DNA from 4 places in the Streptomyces sp. NBC_01433 genome. Region 3 is predicted to be linked to each of the others. Evidence: riboswitches for the same ligand, from Rfam matches in the RefSeq annotation. Region 3 holds a riboswitch; each other region holds the start of a gene.
The links. A riboswitch is a leader RNA that binds a small molecule or an ion and turns the genes downstream of it on or off. The one in region 3 is predicted to bind cobalamin.
Positions count from the first base shown of each region.

Region 1: it holds a riboswitch for cobalamin, as region 3 does, so the genes downstream of both, OG413_RS37090 (ABC transporter substrate-binding protein) here and OG413_RS23005 (cobalamin biosynthesis protein) in region 3, are expected to answer to the same signal.
Region 2: it holds a riboswitch for cobalamin, as region 3 does, so the genes downstream of both, OG413_RS26655 (CoA-acylating methylmalonate-semialdehyde dehydrogenase) here and OG413_RS23005 (cobalamin biosynthesis protein) in region 3, are expected to answer to the same signal.
Region 4: it holds a riboswitch for cobalamin, as region 3 does, so the genes downstream of both, OG413_RS03485 (ribonucleoside-diphosphate reductase subunit alpha) here and OG413_RS23005 (cobalamin biosynthesis protein) in region 3, are expected to answer to the same signal.

Region 1 covers NZ_JAPEPM010000003.1:57,692-61,623, forward strand. The annotation lists gene OG413_RS37080 (acyl carrier protein) at 1-60, shown strand, start outside; gene OG413_RS37085 (beta-ketoacyl synthase) at 57-1,280, shown strand; cobalamin riboswitch at 1,515-1,702, shown strand; gene OG413_RS37090 (ABC transporter substrate-binding protein) at 1,737-2,804, shown strand; gene OG413_RS37095 (iron ABC transporter permease) at 2,933-3,928, shown strand; gene OG413_RS37100 (ABC transporter ATP-binding protein) at 3,925-3,932, shown strand, end outside.
Region 2 covers NZ_JAPEPM010000001.1:5,943,498-5,947,429, reverse strand. The annotation lists gene OG413_RS26660 (acyl-CoA dehydrogenase family protein) at 1-812, opposite strand, end outside; gene OG413_RS26655 (CoA-acylating methylmalonate-semialdehyde dehydrogenase) at 818-2,317, opposite strand; cobalamin riboswitch at 2,541-2,726, opposite strand; gene tsaD (tRNA (adenosine(37)-N6)-threonylcarbamoyltransferase complex transferase subunit TsaD) at 2,990-3,932, opposite strand, start outside.
Region 3 covers NZ_JAPEPM010000001.1:5,111,125-5,115,056, forward strand. The annotation lists partial or broken gene OG413_RS23000 (cobyric acid synthase) at 1-1,043, opposite strand, end outside; gene OG413_RS23005 (cobalamin biosynthesis protein) at 1,040-1,981, opposite strand; cobalamin riboswitch at 2,107-2,238, opposite strand; gene OG413_RS23010 (hypothetical protein) at 2,388-2,645, opposite strand; gene OG413_RS23015 (inorganic phosphate transporter) at 2,658-3,917, opposite strand.
Region 4 covers NZ_JAPEPM010000001.1:809,114-813,045, forward strand. The annotation lists gene mctP (monocarboxylate uptake permease MctP) at 1-1,584, shown strand, start outside; cobalamin riboswitch at 1,818-1,947, shown strand; gene OG413_RS03485 (ribonucleoside-diphosphate reductase subunit alpha) at 2,092-3,932, shown strand, end outside.

The DNA of each region.
Region 1 (3,932 bases), on a different contig from region 3:
ATCTCGGAGTTCATCCGTGCGGCCGTCGACGGTGCGGTGCCGGTGAGCTGCGCCCGATGAACAAGCCCGCCATCGCCGTCACCGGCCTGGGGATGATCACCCCGGTCGGCAACGACACCGACACCACCTGGGACGGCGTCTGCGCCGGGGTCTCACCCGCCCGCACCGTCCCTGAGCTCGAAGGCTGCGCGGTCGACTTCGCCTGCACGGTCTCGGGCATCGATCTGGACGCCGCGGTCGGAGGCCGTACCGCGTTCCGCATGGGCAAGTACGTCAAGTTCGCCGTCCTGGCCGCACGGGAAGCGGTCGCCGACGCCGGCCTGGACCCCGCAGGCTGGGACGGGACCCGGGTGGCCGTGGTCGTCGGCACCAGCAGCGGAGGCTCCGCCGGACTGACCGAACAGGCCGTCGCACTGGACCGGCGCGGCCCCGCGGCCACCTCACCCGCGGGCATCCTCCTCACGATCCCGAACATGCCCGCGGCGGAGATCGCCATCCAGATGCGGGCGACCGGCCCCAGTCTGGCGCCGTGCACGGCCTGTTCGTCGGGGGTCACCGCGCTCTCCGTGGCCCGCGATCTGCTGGCCACCGGGCAGTGCGACATCGCGATCGCCGGAGCCACCGAGTCGATCGTGTTCCCGGTGGCCATGACCGGCTTCGCCCGCTCGGGAGCAGCGGCGCTCCGGGACGGCGACCCGTCCAGGCTCTGCCGGCCCTTCGCGGCGGACCGGGCCGGACTCGTGATGGGCGAGGGCGCCGCCATCATGGTGCTGGAACGGGCCGAGGACGCCCGCGCCAGGGGCACGACCCCCAGGGCGCTGCTCGCGGGCACCGGCGCCACGACGGACGCCCACCATCCCACCAGCCCGCATCCCTCCGGCACCATCGCCCGAGCAGCCGTCGACGCCGCACTGCGGGACGCCGGATGGCGCGCCGAAGACGTCGACCACGTCAACGCGCACGGCACTTCCACAGCGCTGAACGACGCCACCGAAGCCGCCCTCATCAGCCGGGCCTACCCGCACCGGCCGCCCGTCACCGCCCCCAAGGGCGTACTCGGGCACTGCATGGGGGCAGCCGGTGCCATCGAGGCCGGGCTGACGATCCTCACGCTTCAGCACGGTGTCGTACCGCCGATCGCCAACCTGGACGCCCCGGCGCCCGAGTTCGACATCGACTGCGTCACCAAGCTCCCGCTGCGGCTGCCGGTACGGCGGGCCGTCAGCCACTCCTTCGGCTTCGGCGGCCACAACGCCGTGGTCGCTCTGCAGCGCCCGTAGCCGAGCGCCGGTAGCCGACGGAGACACTTTCGGGCCGGTGCGGCGGGACGACCTCCCGGCCGCACCGGCCGCAACGCACCGGCCGCAACGCACCGGCCGCAACGCACCGGCCGCAACTCACGCGGCGCAACGCACTTGCCGTCGTCGCGCAGCCCTTCAACGCACGCGCCCGCTACGAGTCAGCCCTCGTCGAACCGGCCGCGACGCACTGCCACCGGGACCCGGCACAGCGCGTGATAGCTTGCCAACGCCAGTCGAACTCCACGCAAGGAGTCAGGGAATCCGGTGCGAAACCGGAACTGACGCGCAGCGGTGAGGGGGACGGGCGGGGCCACGGCCACTGGAACACCACGGTGCTCCGGGAAGGCGCCCCGTCCGAAGGAACCCGAGTCCGAAAACCTGCTGGCACCTGCGGCCCCCACCGGGACGCAGCGCTCCGTACCACGGGCTCCGCGCATGAGCCCAGAGACGCAGAGGGACCCCGTGCCGCCCATAGCCCAGCCCGTACGTGCCGCTGCCCTGCTCACGGCGGGACTCGTCCTGCTGACCGGCTGCGGTGGCGGAACCGAATCCTCGACGGCCGGTGGGAGCAACGCCGACGGCTACCCCGTCACCATCGAGAACTGTGGCCGCACCGTCACCGTCGGGGCCGCACCGGAACGGGCCGTCTCCCTCGACCAGGGATCGACGGAGATCCTCCTCTCCCTCGGCCTCGCCGACAGGCTCGCGGGCACCTCCACCTGGACCGACCCGGTCATGAAGGGGCTGGAGAAGGCCAACGCGGAAGTGGAGCGGATCGCCGAGAACCGGCCCTCGTCGGAGAAGGTCCTCGACAAGGAACCCGACTTCGTCAGCGCGTCGTTCGCCTCGACGCTCGCCAAGGGCGGCGTCGCCCCCCGCGACCAGTTCGAGGAACTCGGCGTCCCCACCTATGTCTCGCCCGCCGACTGCACCGGCAAGGACAACAGCAGGGGCGGTGACGGATCCCGCACCGCGAAGCTGACCATGGACAGCGTCTACGCCGAAGTGCGTGACCTGGCTCGGGTGTTCGGCGTCGAGGAGCGGGGCGAGCAGCTTGTCGGCAGGCTGCGGGCCCGGGTGGCGAAGGCGACCGCGGACAGCGACGCCGCCGACGCCAGCCTCCTCTACTGGTTCTCCGACTCCAAGGCCCCGTACCTGGCCGGCTGCTGCGGCGCCCCCGGCATCATCACCAGGGAACTCGGCGCGAAGAACGTCTTCGACGACACCCACGAGGAATGGCCGCAGATCAGCTGGGAGACCGTCGCCGACCGCGACCCCGACGTCCTGGTCATCGGTGACCTCACCCGCAAGGCACAGACCGCCGAGAGCGCCGCGAAGAAGATCGCGTTCCTGGAGTCCAACCCCGTCACGAAGAACATGGACGCGGTCAAGCACCGGCGGTACGTGCTGCTCAGCGGCCAGGCCCTGAACCCGTCCATCCGGACGGTCGAGGGTCTGGAACGCGTCGCCGCCGGACTCCGGGACTTCGGACTCAGCGGGTGACGGACACCGAACGCGCCGCCGCCGCACCGGCGGGGAAGACCCGGCCCGCACAACCCTCCGGCCCGGGCGGGGCGCTCGGGCCCCATGCGCCTCGCGCCCGTGCCCGCGTACGGCGCACGCGTGTCGCACTGCTGTGGACCTGCGGTCTCGCGCTGCTCCCGCTCTCCGTCGCGGTCGCCGTCACCATCGGGCCGGCCCGGATCTCCGTCCCCGACGTCTGGTCCGCCGTCGCCGCGCATCTCGGCGTCGGTGAATCGACACTCACTCCGATCCGGGACGGCATCATCTGGAACCTGCGCATGCCCCGCACCCTGCTCGCCGCCGTGTGCGGCGCCGGGCTCGCGGTGTGCGGCACCGTGATGCAGTCGCTCCTGCGCAACCCGCTCGCCGACCCCTTCGTCCTGGGAGTCTCGTCGGGCGCCTCGACCGGCGCGGTCGTGGTGGTCGTCCTCGGGGTCGGCGGGGGAGCGGTGTCGATCTCGACCGGGGCGTTCATCGGGGCCCTGTGCTCGTTCGCCCTCGTCCTGCTGCTCAGCCACACCCTCGGGGGCACGGTCGACCGGGTCGTGCTCTCCGGTGTCGCGGCGATGCAGCTGTTCTCGGCGCTCACCTCCTTCGTCGTCATGACCGCGGCCGACGCCGAGCAGACCCGCGGGGTGCTGTTCTGGCTCCTCGGCTCGCTGGCCGGGGTCGGCTGGAGCGACGTGGGGGTCTGCGCCGCCGTCCTCGCCGGCACGCTGCTGATCTGCCTGGGCCACGCCCGTACCCTTGACGCCTTCGCCTTCGGCCAGGACGCGGCGGCGGCCCTCGGCGTCCATGTCGCCCGCACCAGGATCGTGCTCCTGTGCACCACCGCCCTGCTCACCGCGGCGCTGGTCAGCTCCGCGGGCGCCATCGGGTTCGTCGGCCTCGTACTGCCGCATGCCGCCCGCGCGCTTACCGGCTCCGGGCACCGGCGGCTGCTCCCCGTCACCGCCCTGGCCGGGGCGGTCTTCCTGGTCTGGGTCGACACCCTCGCCCGGACCGTCCTGGACCCCCAGGAGGTGCCGGTCGGAGTCGTCACCGCTCTGATCGGGGTGCCCGCCTTCGTGCTCGTCCTGTACCGCACCCGGAGGACCGCATGACGCG
Region 2 (3,932 bases), 830 kb from region 3:
CCGAACGCCTCACGGCCCGCGAGATACGACAGGCTCCTGCTGAGGGCGCTACGGGCGCCGCCCAGGGAGCAGGCGGCGATACCGAGCCGGCCGCCGTTCAGGCCGTTCATCGCGATGCGGAAGCCGTCGCCCGCCCGGCCGAGCAGCCGGTCCGCGGGCACTCGGACCCCGTCCAGGACCACCTGGCGGGTGGGCTGGGCGTTCCAGCCCATCTTCTTCTCGTTCGGCCCGAACGAGAGGCCGGGATCGTCCCGGTCCACGACGAACGCGGAGATGCCGTCTGGGCCAGCTCCCCCGGTGCGTGCCATGACGACGTACACCTGGGATGCGCCCGCTCCGGAGATGAACTGCTTGACGCCGGTGAGGAGGTAGTCGTCCGCGTCCCGCACCGCGCGGGTGCCGATCGCCCCGGCGTCCGATCCCGCGCCGGGTTCGGTGAGGCAGTAGCTGCCGAGGTCGTCCATGGCGCACAGCCGGGGCAGCCACCGTGCGCGTTGCCCCTCGTCGCCATAGGTGTCGAGCATCCAGGCGACCATGTTGTGGATGGAGAGGTAGCCGGCGATGGACGGGCAGCCGGAGGCCAGGGCCTCGAAGACGAGGACACCGTCGGCGCGGGAGAGGCCGCTGCCGCCCGCGTCCTCCCGTACGTACACGCCGCCGAGCCCGAGCCCGGCGGCCTTGCGCAGCGTGTCGAGCGGAAAGTGCTTGTCCTGGTCCCACTGGACGGCATGGGGGGCCAGGTGGTCCTGCGCGAAGTCGAGGGTGGTCTCGATCAGGGCCTGTTGGTCCTCGGTGAGCGATGTGGTGGTCATGGCGCTCATCCCATGGTGGGGAGGGTGAAGCTCGCGCCTTCCCTGGCGCCCGAGGGCCAGCGCGAGGTGACGGTCTTGGTGCGGGTGTAGAAGCGGATGGCGTCCGGGCCGTGCTGATTCAGGTCGCCGAAGCCGGATCGCTTCCAGCCGCCGAAGGTGTGATAGGCGACGGGGACCGGAATGGGGACGTTGACGCCGACCATGCCGGTGTTCACCCGGCGGGTGAAGTCGCGGGCGGTGTCACCGTCCCTGGTGAAGATCGCGACCCCGTTCCCGTAGGGGTGCTCGCTGGGCAGGCGCAGGGCCTCCTCGTAGTCGGCGGCCCGTACGACGCACAGGACGGGTCCGAAGATCTCCTCCCGGTAGATCCGCATCCGTGAGGAGACCCGGTCGAAGAGGGAGGCCCCGGCGAAGAACCCGTTCTCATGGCCGGGCAGGGTGAAATCCCTTCCGTCGACGACGAGTTCGGCGCCCTCTGTGACGCCGATGTCCACATAGCGGCGGACCCGTTCGAGGGCGTCCTGGCTCACCAGGGGGCCGAAGTCGGCCTCCGGGTCGTCGGAGCGGCCGATGCGGAGTGTGCCGATGCGTTCCCTGAGCGCGGCGACGAGCCGGTCGGCGGTCTCCTCGCCGACGGGCACGGCCACGGAGATCGCCATGCAGCGCTCTCCCGCGGATCCGTATCCGGCGCCGATGAGCGCGTCGACGGCCTGGTCGAGGTCGGCGTCCGGCATCACGATCATGTGGTTCTTGGCGCCGCCGAAGCATTGGGCGCGCTTGCCGTGGGCGGCGGCGGTGGCATAGATGTGGGCGGCGACGGGAGTGGAGCCGACGAAGCCCAGCGCACCGACCCTGGGGTCCTCCAGGAGGGTGTCGACGGCTTCCTTGCCGCCGTTGACCACGTTGAGGACACCGGGCGGCAGACCGGCCTCCAGGAACAGCTCGGCCAGGCGCAGCGGCACGGACGGGTCCCGCTCCGACGGCTTGAGGACGAACGCGTTTCCGCACGCGAGAGCGGGCGCCGCCTTCCACAGCGGGATCATCGCGGGGAAGTTGAACGGGGTGATTCCCGCGACCACTCCGATCGGGGAGCGCAGCGAGTGCACATCGATTCCGGTGCCCGCGTTGTCGGTGAACTCACCCTTGAGCAGATGCGGGATTCCGGCGGCGAACTCGACCACCTCCAGGCCGCGTTGGATGTCGCCGTGCGCGTCAGCCACGGTCTTGCCGTGCTCGGCGGACAGCATCCGTGCCAGGGATTCGCGCTCCGTCTCGACGAGCTGGAGGAAGCGCAGCAGGACGCGGGCGCGCCGCTGCGGGTTCCACCGGCCCCATTCCCGCTGCGCGTTGACCGCCTCGGTGATCGCGATCCTGGTGTCGGTATGGCCCGCGAGCGGTACGCGTGCCTGGACGGCGCCGGTGTTGGGGTCGTACACGTCGCCGAAGAGGCCGGACGTACCGGTGGTGTGCTTGCCGCCGATGAAGTGGGTGAGTTCACGGACCATGGATGCCTGCTCTCGTCAGGTGAGATCCGGGGATGGCACGGCGGGACGCCGTCGGGCGCACGGGTGGGCGCACCGCCGGGGAAGGCCGTGGGACAGCGAACAGCGGGGCCGGGGGCCTCGGAGGTCTATGAGCGCACGGTGGTTCGGGTACGCTCCGCCGGATCACCAGGGTCGTGGGTATGCGTACGGACCGGTGCCATGCGTGTCTGCTCCATCCTCGTGGAAACACGGAACATTCCGCGGCCGGTATCCTGACTCCCGGATCCCCGCGTGCTGCCCGCCTTCCCGGCAGACCTCGCCAGTGGCGTGTGGATGGCAGCACACTCCCCGGTCACAGTGGCGGGACCGTGCCGGATTCACACCGGCTTCCCTGCACCGCGGACCTTGTGCCACGAACATATAGTTGGACGTCCTAGTAAGTCCACCCCTCCACTCCCCGTGTCGTGACCGGCCGCTCGAACAGCCTTCCTGAGCAGCCGACTTGTGCCGTGACCGCGCGCCGGGCGCGCCTCGGAACCGGAGGGACCCGAGAGGGCGGAGGGGGCGGAGGGACCGGAGCGGGCGCGTGATCCACCCGGGGGCGAAACCGGCGACGTCCGCTCCTCTCGGCGCGCGGGACACCGGCGTGCGCGAGCAGTTACCCGCCTCGGAGAATCCTGACGCGGGCAGCCATCAGGCGGCCCTCGCCGCGGCCGCCCCGGGGGTCAGTGCCGCGTATTCCAGGGGCGCGGACGGGTCGATCGACACGTCGAGGGGGGCGGGCTCGGCTCCTGCTCGTACGAGGAGGTCGCCGACAGCCGCGATCATCGCGCCGTTGTCCGTGCACAGGGTCATCGGGGGCACGCGCAGTCGCACGCCCGCGGCCGCGCACCGCTCCTCGGCGAGCGCGCGCACCCTTGAGTTCGCGGCGACACCGCCGACCACGACGAGGGTCCTGACGCCGTGGTCCCGGCAGGCGGCCAGCGCCGTGCGGGTCAGCACATCCGCGATCGCCTCCTGGAGCGAGGCCGCGCCGTCGGCCACCGGCAGCTCACGGCCCCGGTGTCCCTCGGCCCAGCGCGCGGCGGCGGTCTTGAGACCGGAGAAGGAGAACGCGTAGGGGTCCCCCTTCCGCCCGGTCAGCGGGCGGGGGAAGGCCACCGCACGCGGATCGCCTCCCCGGGCGGCGCGGTCGATGGCCGGGCCTCCCGGATACGGCAGGCCGAAGACCCGGGCCACCTTGTCGAAGCACTCTCCGGCGGCGTCGTCCAGGGTGTCCCCCAGGTGCGTGATCGGATCGCGGGCCAGGTCCCGTACGAGCAGCAGGGAGGTGTGCCCGCCGGAGACGATCAGCACCACACAGGGATCGGGCAGCGGGCCGTGCTCCAACGTGTCCGCGGCGACATGCCCCGCCAGGTGGTGCACCCCGTACAAGGGGGCGTCGATCGCGTAGGCCAGGGCCTTCGCGCCCGCGAGGCCGACCTGGAGCGCCCCGGAGAGGCCCGGCCCCGTGGTGACCGCCACCGCGTCGATGTCGGACAGCCGCAGACCCGCCTGGTCGAGGGCTTGCCGGACGACAGGGGTGAAGGCGTGCAGATGCGCCCGTGCGGCGATCTCCGGGACCACGCCGCCGAAC
Region 3 (3,932 bases):
CCGAGCACCTGGAACCCGCCGCAGATGCCGAGCACCGGCCGCCCCTCGGCCGCCCGCCGCACGAGCGCGTCGGCGAGCCCCCGCTCCCGCAGCCAGGCCAGCGCCTTCACCGTCCCGCGCGTACCGGGCACGATCACCAGGTCCGCGTCGGCCAGTTCCTCGGCCCGGTCCACGAACCGCACCACCACACCCGGTTCGGCGGCCAGCGCGTCCACATCGGTGAAGTTCGACATCAGCGGTACGGCACACACGGCGACCCGCAGCACGTCCTCGCCGTGCGGCGGCGCGACGACCGACTCCCGTACGGCACCGCGCAACGAGACGCGCAGACCGTCCTCCTCGTCGATGCCCAGGCCGTGCGCGAAGGGCAGCACCCCGTACGTGCGCCGCCCGGTCAGCCCGTACAGCATGTCCAGACCCGGCTCCAGCAGCGAGACGTCGCCGCGGAACTTGTTGACGAGGTAACCCGCGACCAGCGACTGGTCCTCGGCGCTCAGCAGTGCCGTCGTACCGAAGAACGAGGCGAAGACGCCCCCGCGGTCGATGTCGCCGACCACCAGCACGGGGAAGCGCGCGGCCCGCGCGATGCCCATGTTCACGATGTCGGTGCGCCGCAGATTGATCTCGGCGGGACTGCCCGCCCCCTCGCAGATCACGGCGTCATACGTGCCCCGGAGCTGCTCCAGACAGTCCACGACGGTCCCGAGGAGCGCCTCCTGCCGTCCTCCGTGATAGCCGCGGGCGCTCATCTCACCGACCGCCTTCCCCATCAGGACGACCTGACTGGAACGGTCACTGCCGGGCTTGAGCAGCACCGGGTTCATCAGCGCGGTCGGCTCCACCCGGGCGGCCTGGGCCTGCATCGCCTGGGCCCGGCCGATCTCCGCGCCCTCGCGGGTCACGAAGGAGTTGAGCGACATGTTCTGCGCCTTGAACGGCGCGACCTTCACCCCCTGGCGCACCAGCCACCGGCAGATCCCGGCCGTGACGACGCTCTTGCCCGCGTCCGATGTGGTTCCGGCGACCAGCAGTCCGCCGCTCATGTCCGTCTCCGTCCCGCGATCAGCCGGCCCGCCACGCACACGCCGAGGGCCAGCGCACTCACCCGGCGCGACAGTCGCACCGCTCGCTCGATGTCGGCGCTCTCCACCGCCCGACCGGGCGCGTTGAGCACCGGCCGGTGCTCAACGCGCCCGGCGTACGCCAGGGTCCCGCCGAGCCGTACGCCGAGCGCCCCCGCGAACGCGGCCTCCACCGGACCCGCGTTGGGGCTCGGATGGCTGCCCGCGTCCGCACGCCACGCCCGTACGGCTTCGCCCGGACGTCCCCCGGCCACCACGGCCAGCGCGGCTGTCAGCCGGGCTCCGGGCCATCCCGCCAGGTCGTCCAGGCGGGCCGAGGCCCAGCCGTAGCGCCGGTAGCGGGGCGACTTGTGGCCGACCATGGCGTCCAGGGTGTTGACGGCCCGGAAGGCGACGAGTCCGGGGACCCCGCCCAGGGCGCCCCAGACGAGGGCGCCGACGACGGCGTCCGAGGTGTTCTCGGCGACGGACTCGACCACGGCGCGGGCGATCCGCGGCCCGTCGAGCGAGTGCGGATCACGCCCGCACAGATGAGGCAGCCGCTCCCGGGCCACGTCGATGTCCCCGGCGGCGAGCGCGCCCGCGATGGCGCGCGCCTCACGGCCCAGCGACGTACCACCGATCACGGACCAGGTGGTGGCGGCGGTCAGCGCGACAGCCGCGGCGGGGCGGCCCCGTACGGCACGGGAGGCCAGCGCGGCGGCTCCCGCGGCGCCTCCGGCGCAGACGAGGGTGTGCAGGGCGCCCCGCCCGCGGTGGTCGCGCCACAGCAGGCGCTCGGTGGCTGCCGCCGCCCGGCCGAACCCGGCGACGGGATGCCCCCGGCGGGGGTCACCGAGCAGGCGGTCACCGATCAGTCCGGCCGTGGCGCCGTACGCGAAGATGCGGTCGGCACGCATGGCTCAGCCGACCGCGGTGCGGGAGGTTCTCGCAGGGGGCGACACAGGTTCCGGCGCACGGCGGCCAGGCATGGCGTATGTCCTCACTCAGGGTCCGCGCCCTGGTTCGACGTGACCGGCGACGAGAGTCTCCTGGCTTCCGGATCCGCAGTTCCCCCGGCCTTCCAGCCCGCGTCGGCGGACCGTGACTTCCGATGTGGGGGACTGCTCCCCGGTGACAGTGGCGGGACCGCGCCGGATTCGCACCGGCTTCCTCTGCTGTCGCCGTAAACGGCTCCGGCAGTCCACCACGCTGTGAGAACGCCCGTCAACTTGCCGTTGACCTGCGGGGCCGCAGTGTGCCCAGACGCACATCGGGCCGGACACACACGGTGTGTCCGGCCCGATGGAGGAGCGGTGACGCGGGTCAGGCGACGATCAGATAGATCCCGTACGCGACCGCCGCCACGCACAGCGCGAAGCAGAGGTACGCACCGGCGCGGACCGGCGTGAACGCGCCGCCGGAGCCGCCCGCCCGCGCCGTCGAACCCTGTGCCGTCGAAGCCTGCGTCGACGCCTGCTTGGAGAGGCCGATGATGCCGAGCGTGAAGAGGCCGACCAGCGCCACGGTGACCACGAGGCTGACACCGAAGACGGAGGCGAGAGCTGCCCAGTCGATGTTCATGGGGATCTGTCCTTACACCGTGGCCGGCCGCGCCGGGTCGGCGGGCGTTCCGGCCGGAGCCGAGATGGTGGTCTTGAGGTCCGTGGCCGTGGTGCCGATGGGGGGCGGGGTGACGGCGGCCATGGCCGTGGTGACGACGCCCGCGGGCTCGTCCTCCGCGCCGCCGCCGGTGACGTTGGTGTGGTCGACCGGCTTGCGGCGCGACAGCAGCCAGATGGCACCGGAGCCCGCGACGAGCAGGACCGCGACGACGGCGACGCCCCAGCCGCCCTGCTTGGTCAGGAACTCCGCGCCCGCGCCGACCAGGCCCGCGGCCGGCAGGGTCAGGCCCCAGGCGACGAACATCCGGGTGGCGGTGGACCAGCGGACCACGCCCCCCTTACGGCCGAGGCCCGCGCCCATCACGGCGCCGGAGCAGGACTGGGTGGTGGAGAGCGAGAAACCGAGGTGCGAGGAGGCCAGGATGACCGTGGCCGCACTGGTCTGGGCGGCGAAGCCCTGCGGCGGCTTGAGGTCGGTCAGGCCGCTGCCCATGGTGCGGATGATGCGCCAGCCGCCGAGGTACGTACCCAGGGCGATGGCGACACCGGCGGAGACGATGACCCAGACCGGCGGGTTGGAGCCGGGGGACAGGACGCCACCGGTGACCAGGGCCAGGGTGATGATGCCCATCGTCTTCTGCGCGTCGTTGGTGCCGTGGGCGAGCGAGACGAGACCGGCCGAGGCGATCTGGCCGGCCCGGTAGCCCTTGGCGGTCGACTTCAGCTGCGCCTCGTCGGTGACCTTGCGGCTGAGACGGTACGTCAGCCTGGTGGCCAGCAGCGCGGCGAGACCGGCGACGAGCGGGGCGGCGATCGCGGGCAGCAGCACCTTGGTCACGACGGTGCCGCCGTTGATCGAGGACCAGCCGGCCGACATGACGGCGGCGCCGATGAGGCCGCCGAACAGGGCGTGGGAGGAGCTGGAGGGCAGGCCGACCAGCCAGGTCAGCAGATTCCACAGGATGGCGCCGACGAGCGCCGCGAAGATGACCTCGGTTCTGAGGCCGTCCTCGTTGACGATCCCGCCGGAGATCGTCTTGGCGACCTCCACCGACAGGAACGCGCCGATCAGGTTGAGAACGGCGGACATGGCCACCGCTGTCTTGGGCTTCAGGGCGCCGGTCGAGATGGTGGTGGCCATCGCGTTGGCGGTGTCGTGGAAACCGTTCGTGAAATCGAACACGAGAGCTGTCACGACCACAATCGCGAGCAGCAGCGTGATGTGTTCCATTTACCCAGGCAATCG
Region 4 (3,932 bases), 4.3 Mb from region 3:
CTGGCCGTCACGGTCATCGGCTTCATGGCCGCCCGCTGGCGCAGGGCCGAGAACGAGGCGAGCCTGGACGAATGGGGTCTGGGCGGGCGGTCGTTCGGCACCTGGGTCACCTGGTTCCTGCTGGGTGGCGACCTCTACACGGCCTACACCTTCGTCGCCGTCCCGGCGGCGATCTACGCGGCGGGCGCGGCGGGCTTCTTCGCGGTTCCGTACACGATCCTCGTCTACCCGCTGATCTTCACCTTCCTGCCGCGTCTGTGGTCGGTGTCGCACAAGCACGGCTACGTCACCACCTCGGACTTCGTCCGCGGCCGCTTCGGCTCGAAGGGGCTCTCGCTGGCGGTCGCCGTCACCGGCATCCTCGCCACGATGCCGTACATCGCGCTCCAACTCGTCGGCATCCAGGCGGTGCTGGACGTCATGGGCGTGGGCGGCGGGGAGACCACGCACTGGTTCATCAAGGACCTGCCGCTGCTCATCGCGTTCGCGGTGCTCGCCGCGTACACCTACTCGTCCGGGCTGCGCGCGCCCGCGCTGATCGCGTTCGTCAAGGACGGCCTGATCTACCTGGTCATCGTGGTGGCGATCATCTACATCCCGATCAAGCTGGGCGGGTTCGACGACATCTTCGCCAAGGCGGGCGAGGCGTTCGCGCAGAAGAACCCGGCGACCGGCCAGCCGCGCGGCGCCCTGGTCCCCGGCGACATGGGCCAATGGGGGTACGCCACCCTGGCCCTGGGCTCGGCGCTGGCGCTCTTCATGTACCCGCACTCGATCACGGCGACGCTCTCCAGCCGCAGCCGTGAGGTGATCCGGCGCAACACCACGATCCTGCCGCTGTACTCGCTGATGCTGGGCCTGCTGGCGCTGCTCGGCTTCATGGCGATCGCCGCCGGGGTCAAGGTGGACAACGGTCAGCTGGCCATCCCGCAGCTGTTCGAGAACATGTTCCCCGACTGGTTCGCGGGCGTGGCCTTCGCCGCCATCGGCATCGGCGCGCTGGTGCCCGCGGCGATCATGTCCATCGCCGCGGCCAACCTCTTCACCCGCAACATCTACAAGGACTTCCTGAAGCCCGACGCGACACCCGCGCAGGAGACGAAGGTCTCCAAGCTGGTCTCGCTGCTGGTCAAGGTCGGGGCGCTGGCCTTCGTCCTGACCATGGACAAGACGGTCGCGATCAATTTCCAGCTGCTGGGCGGCATCTGGATCCTCCAGACGATGCCGGCCCTGGTCGGCGGTCTCTTCACCCGGTGGTTCCACCGCTGGGCGCTGATCGCGGGCTGGGCGGTCGGCATGCTGTACGGGACGGTCGCCGCGTACGGCGTGGCCAGTCCCACGCAGAAGCACTTCGGCGGGTCGTCGAAGGAGATCCCGGGCATCGGCGAGATCGGCTACATCGGGCTGACGGCGTTCGTGCTGAACGTCGTCGTCGTGATCGTCCTGACCCTCGTCCTGAACGCGCTGAAGGCCCCGGCGGGGGTCGACGAGACCTCCCCCGCCGACTACACGGCGGATGTCGGCGACGCGGGCGTCAAGGCGACGCTGCCGCCCGCGACGGCGGGTGCGCCGGGCGGTCACTGACCCCCCGTATCAGCGGTACGCGGGCCGTCACGTCTCCCCCTGGGGGGCGCGGCGGCCCGCACGCTTTCCGGCGCCCCGGACAACGACGCGGGAGTGGGCGGAACGGCCCCGTACGGGGCTCCCAGCGGGGCTGGAAGCCCCTTCCCGGCCTGCCGCCGGAGGCCCTCCGGCCGACGCTCCGTCAGGGCTCAACACACCTCGCGACACAACATGTGGGGGCTGCCTCATCGGGCGGCCCCCACATGTATGCTCGTGCTCGCTGTCGTCGCAGGGGAATCCGGTGCGAATCCGGAACTGTCCCGCAACGGTGTATTCAGTGTGCTTTTGCACACCCGAAGTCCGACGACCTGTCGACAGCGCGTCCGGCTCGACCGAACCGGACGCCAAGACGTCCGGGCCTCGCGGATGGGCCGGTGGACGCCGTACGCAGTGCTGCCCCGCTCCGGGCTTCGCGCTGCCCGGCTGCCCCGCTCTCCGCCCGGCCCCCGCCGAGCGAGGGAAAGCCCAGTGACCATCGCGCCAGCCGATCCGGTTTCAGCCTCCGCCGCAGCCGCCGAGGCGACGGAAGCCACGACCGACGCGCCGGGGACCGCACTCCTGCGGACCCTGACCGACCTCACCGTCGATCTGCCCGACACCGACCCCGGACGGGTCGCCGCCGCCGCGCTGCGCGGCCGCAACGCCCGGTCGGACGAGGCCGAGCTGCGTTCGCTGGCCACCGAGGCGGCCGCGGGCCTGATCTCCGAGGACCCGGCGTACTCCCGGCTCGCCGCCCGGCTGCTGAGCCGTTCCATCGCCGACGAGGCCGCCGGACAGGGCGCGCTGTCGTTCTCCGCCTCGGTCGCCGTGGGACACCGCGAGGGCCTGATCGCCGACCGTACGGCCGCCTTCGTGGCGCTGCACGCGGCCGCGCTCGACGCGCTGGTCGAGCGGTCGCTGGCCGACGGCGCGGACGACCGCTTCGGCTACTTCGGGCTGCGGACGCTGCACAGCCGCTATCTGCTGCGCCACCCGCACACCCGCCAGGTCATCGAGACGCCGCAGCACTTCATGCTGCGGGTCGCGGCCGGTCTGGCCGAGGACGAGACCGTGCGCGCGCTGGACGAGGTCGCGGCGCTGTACGGCCTGATGAGCCGGCTGGACTACCTGCCCTCCTCCCCCACGCTCTTCAACTCCGGCACCCGGCACCCGCAGATGTCCTCCTGCTATCTGCTGGACTCGCCCAAGGACGAGCTGGACTCGATCTACGACCGCTACCACCAGGTGGCGCGGCTCTCCAAGCACGCGGGCGGCATCGGCCTCTCGTACTCCCGTATCCGCGCCCGCGGTTCGCTGATCCGGGGCACCAACGGGCACTCCAACGGCATCGTGCCGTTCCTGAAGACGCTCGACGCCTCGGTCGCCGCGGTCAACCAGGGGGGCCGCCGCAAGGGCGCCGCCGCCGTCTACCTGGAGACCTGGCACGCGGACATCGAGGAGTTCCTGGAGCTGCGCGACAACACGGGTGAGGACCAGCGGCGTACGCACAACCTCAACCTGGCGCACTGGATCCCGGACGAGTTCATGCGCCGGGTCGACACGGACGGGCAGTGGTCGCTGTTCTCGCCCGCCGATGTGCCCGAGCTGGTGGACCTGTGGGGCGACGGGTTCGACGCGGCCTACCGTGCGGCGGAGGCGTCGGGGCTGGCCCGCAAGACGATGCCCGCGCGTGACCTGTACGGCCGGATGATGCGTACGCTCGCGCAGACCGGCCAGGGCTGGATGACGTTCAAGGACGCCTCCAACCGGACGGCCAACCAGACCGCCGAGCCGGGCCGCGTCGTCCACTCGTCGAACCTGTGCACCGAGATCCTCGAAGTCACCGACGACGGCGAGACGGCCGTCTGCAACCTCGGCTCGGTCAACCTGGGGTCGTTCGTCGCGGACGGGTCCATCGACTGGGAGCGGCTGGACGCCACCGTGCGCACCGCCGTGACCTTCCTGGACCGGGTCGTCGACATCAACTTCTACCCGACCGAGCAGGCCGGGCGCTCCAACGCCCGCTGGCGCCCGGTGGGCCTGGGCGCGATGGGCCTCCAGGACGTCTTCTTCCAGCTCCGGCTGCCCTTCGACTCCCCCGAGGCGCGGGCCCTGTCGACGCGGATCTCCGAGCGCATCATGCTCGCGGCGTACGAGGCGTCCTGCGACCTCGCCGAGCGCTCGGGCCCGCTCCCGGCCTGGGCCGAGACCCGGACCGCGCGCGGCGTGCTGCACCCCGACCACTACGACACCGCGCTGAACTGGCCGGAGCGCTGGGAGGCCCTGCGCGCCCGCGTCGCGAAGACCGGGATGCGCAACTCGCTGCTGCT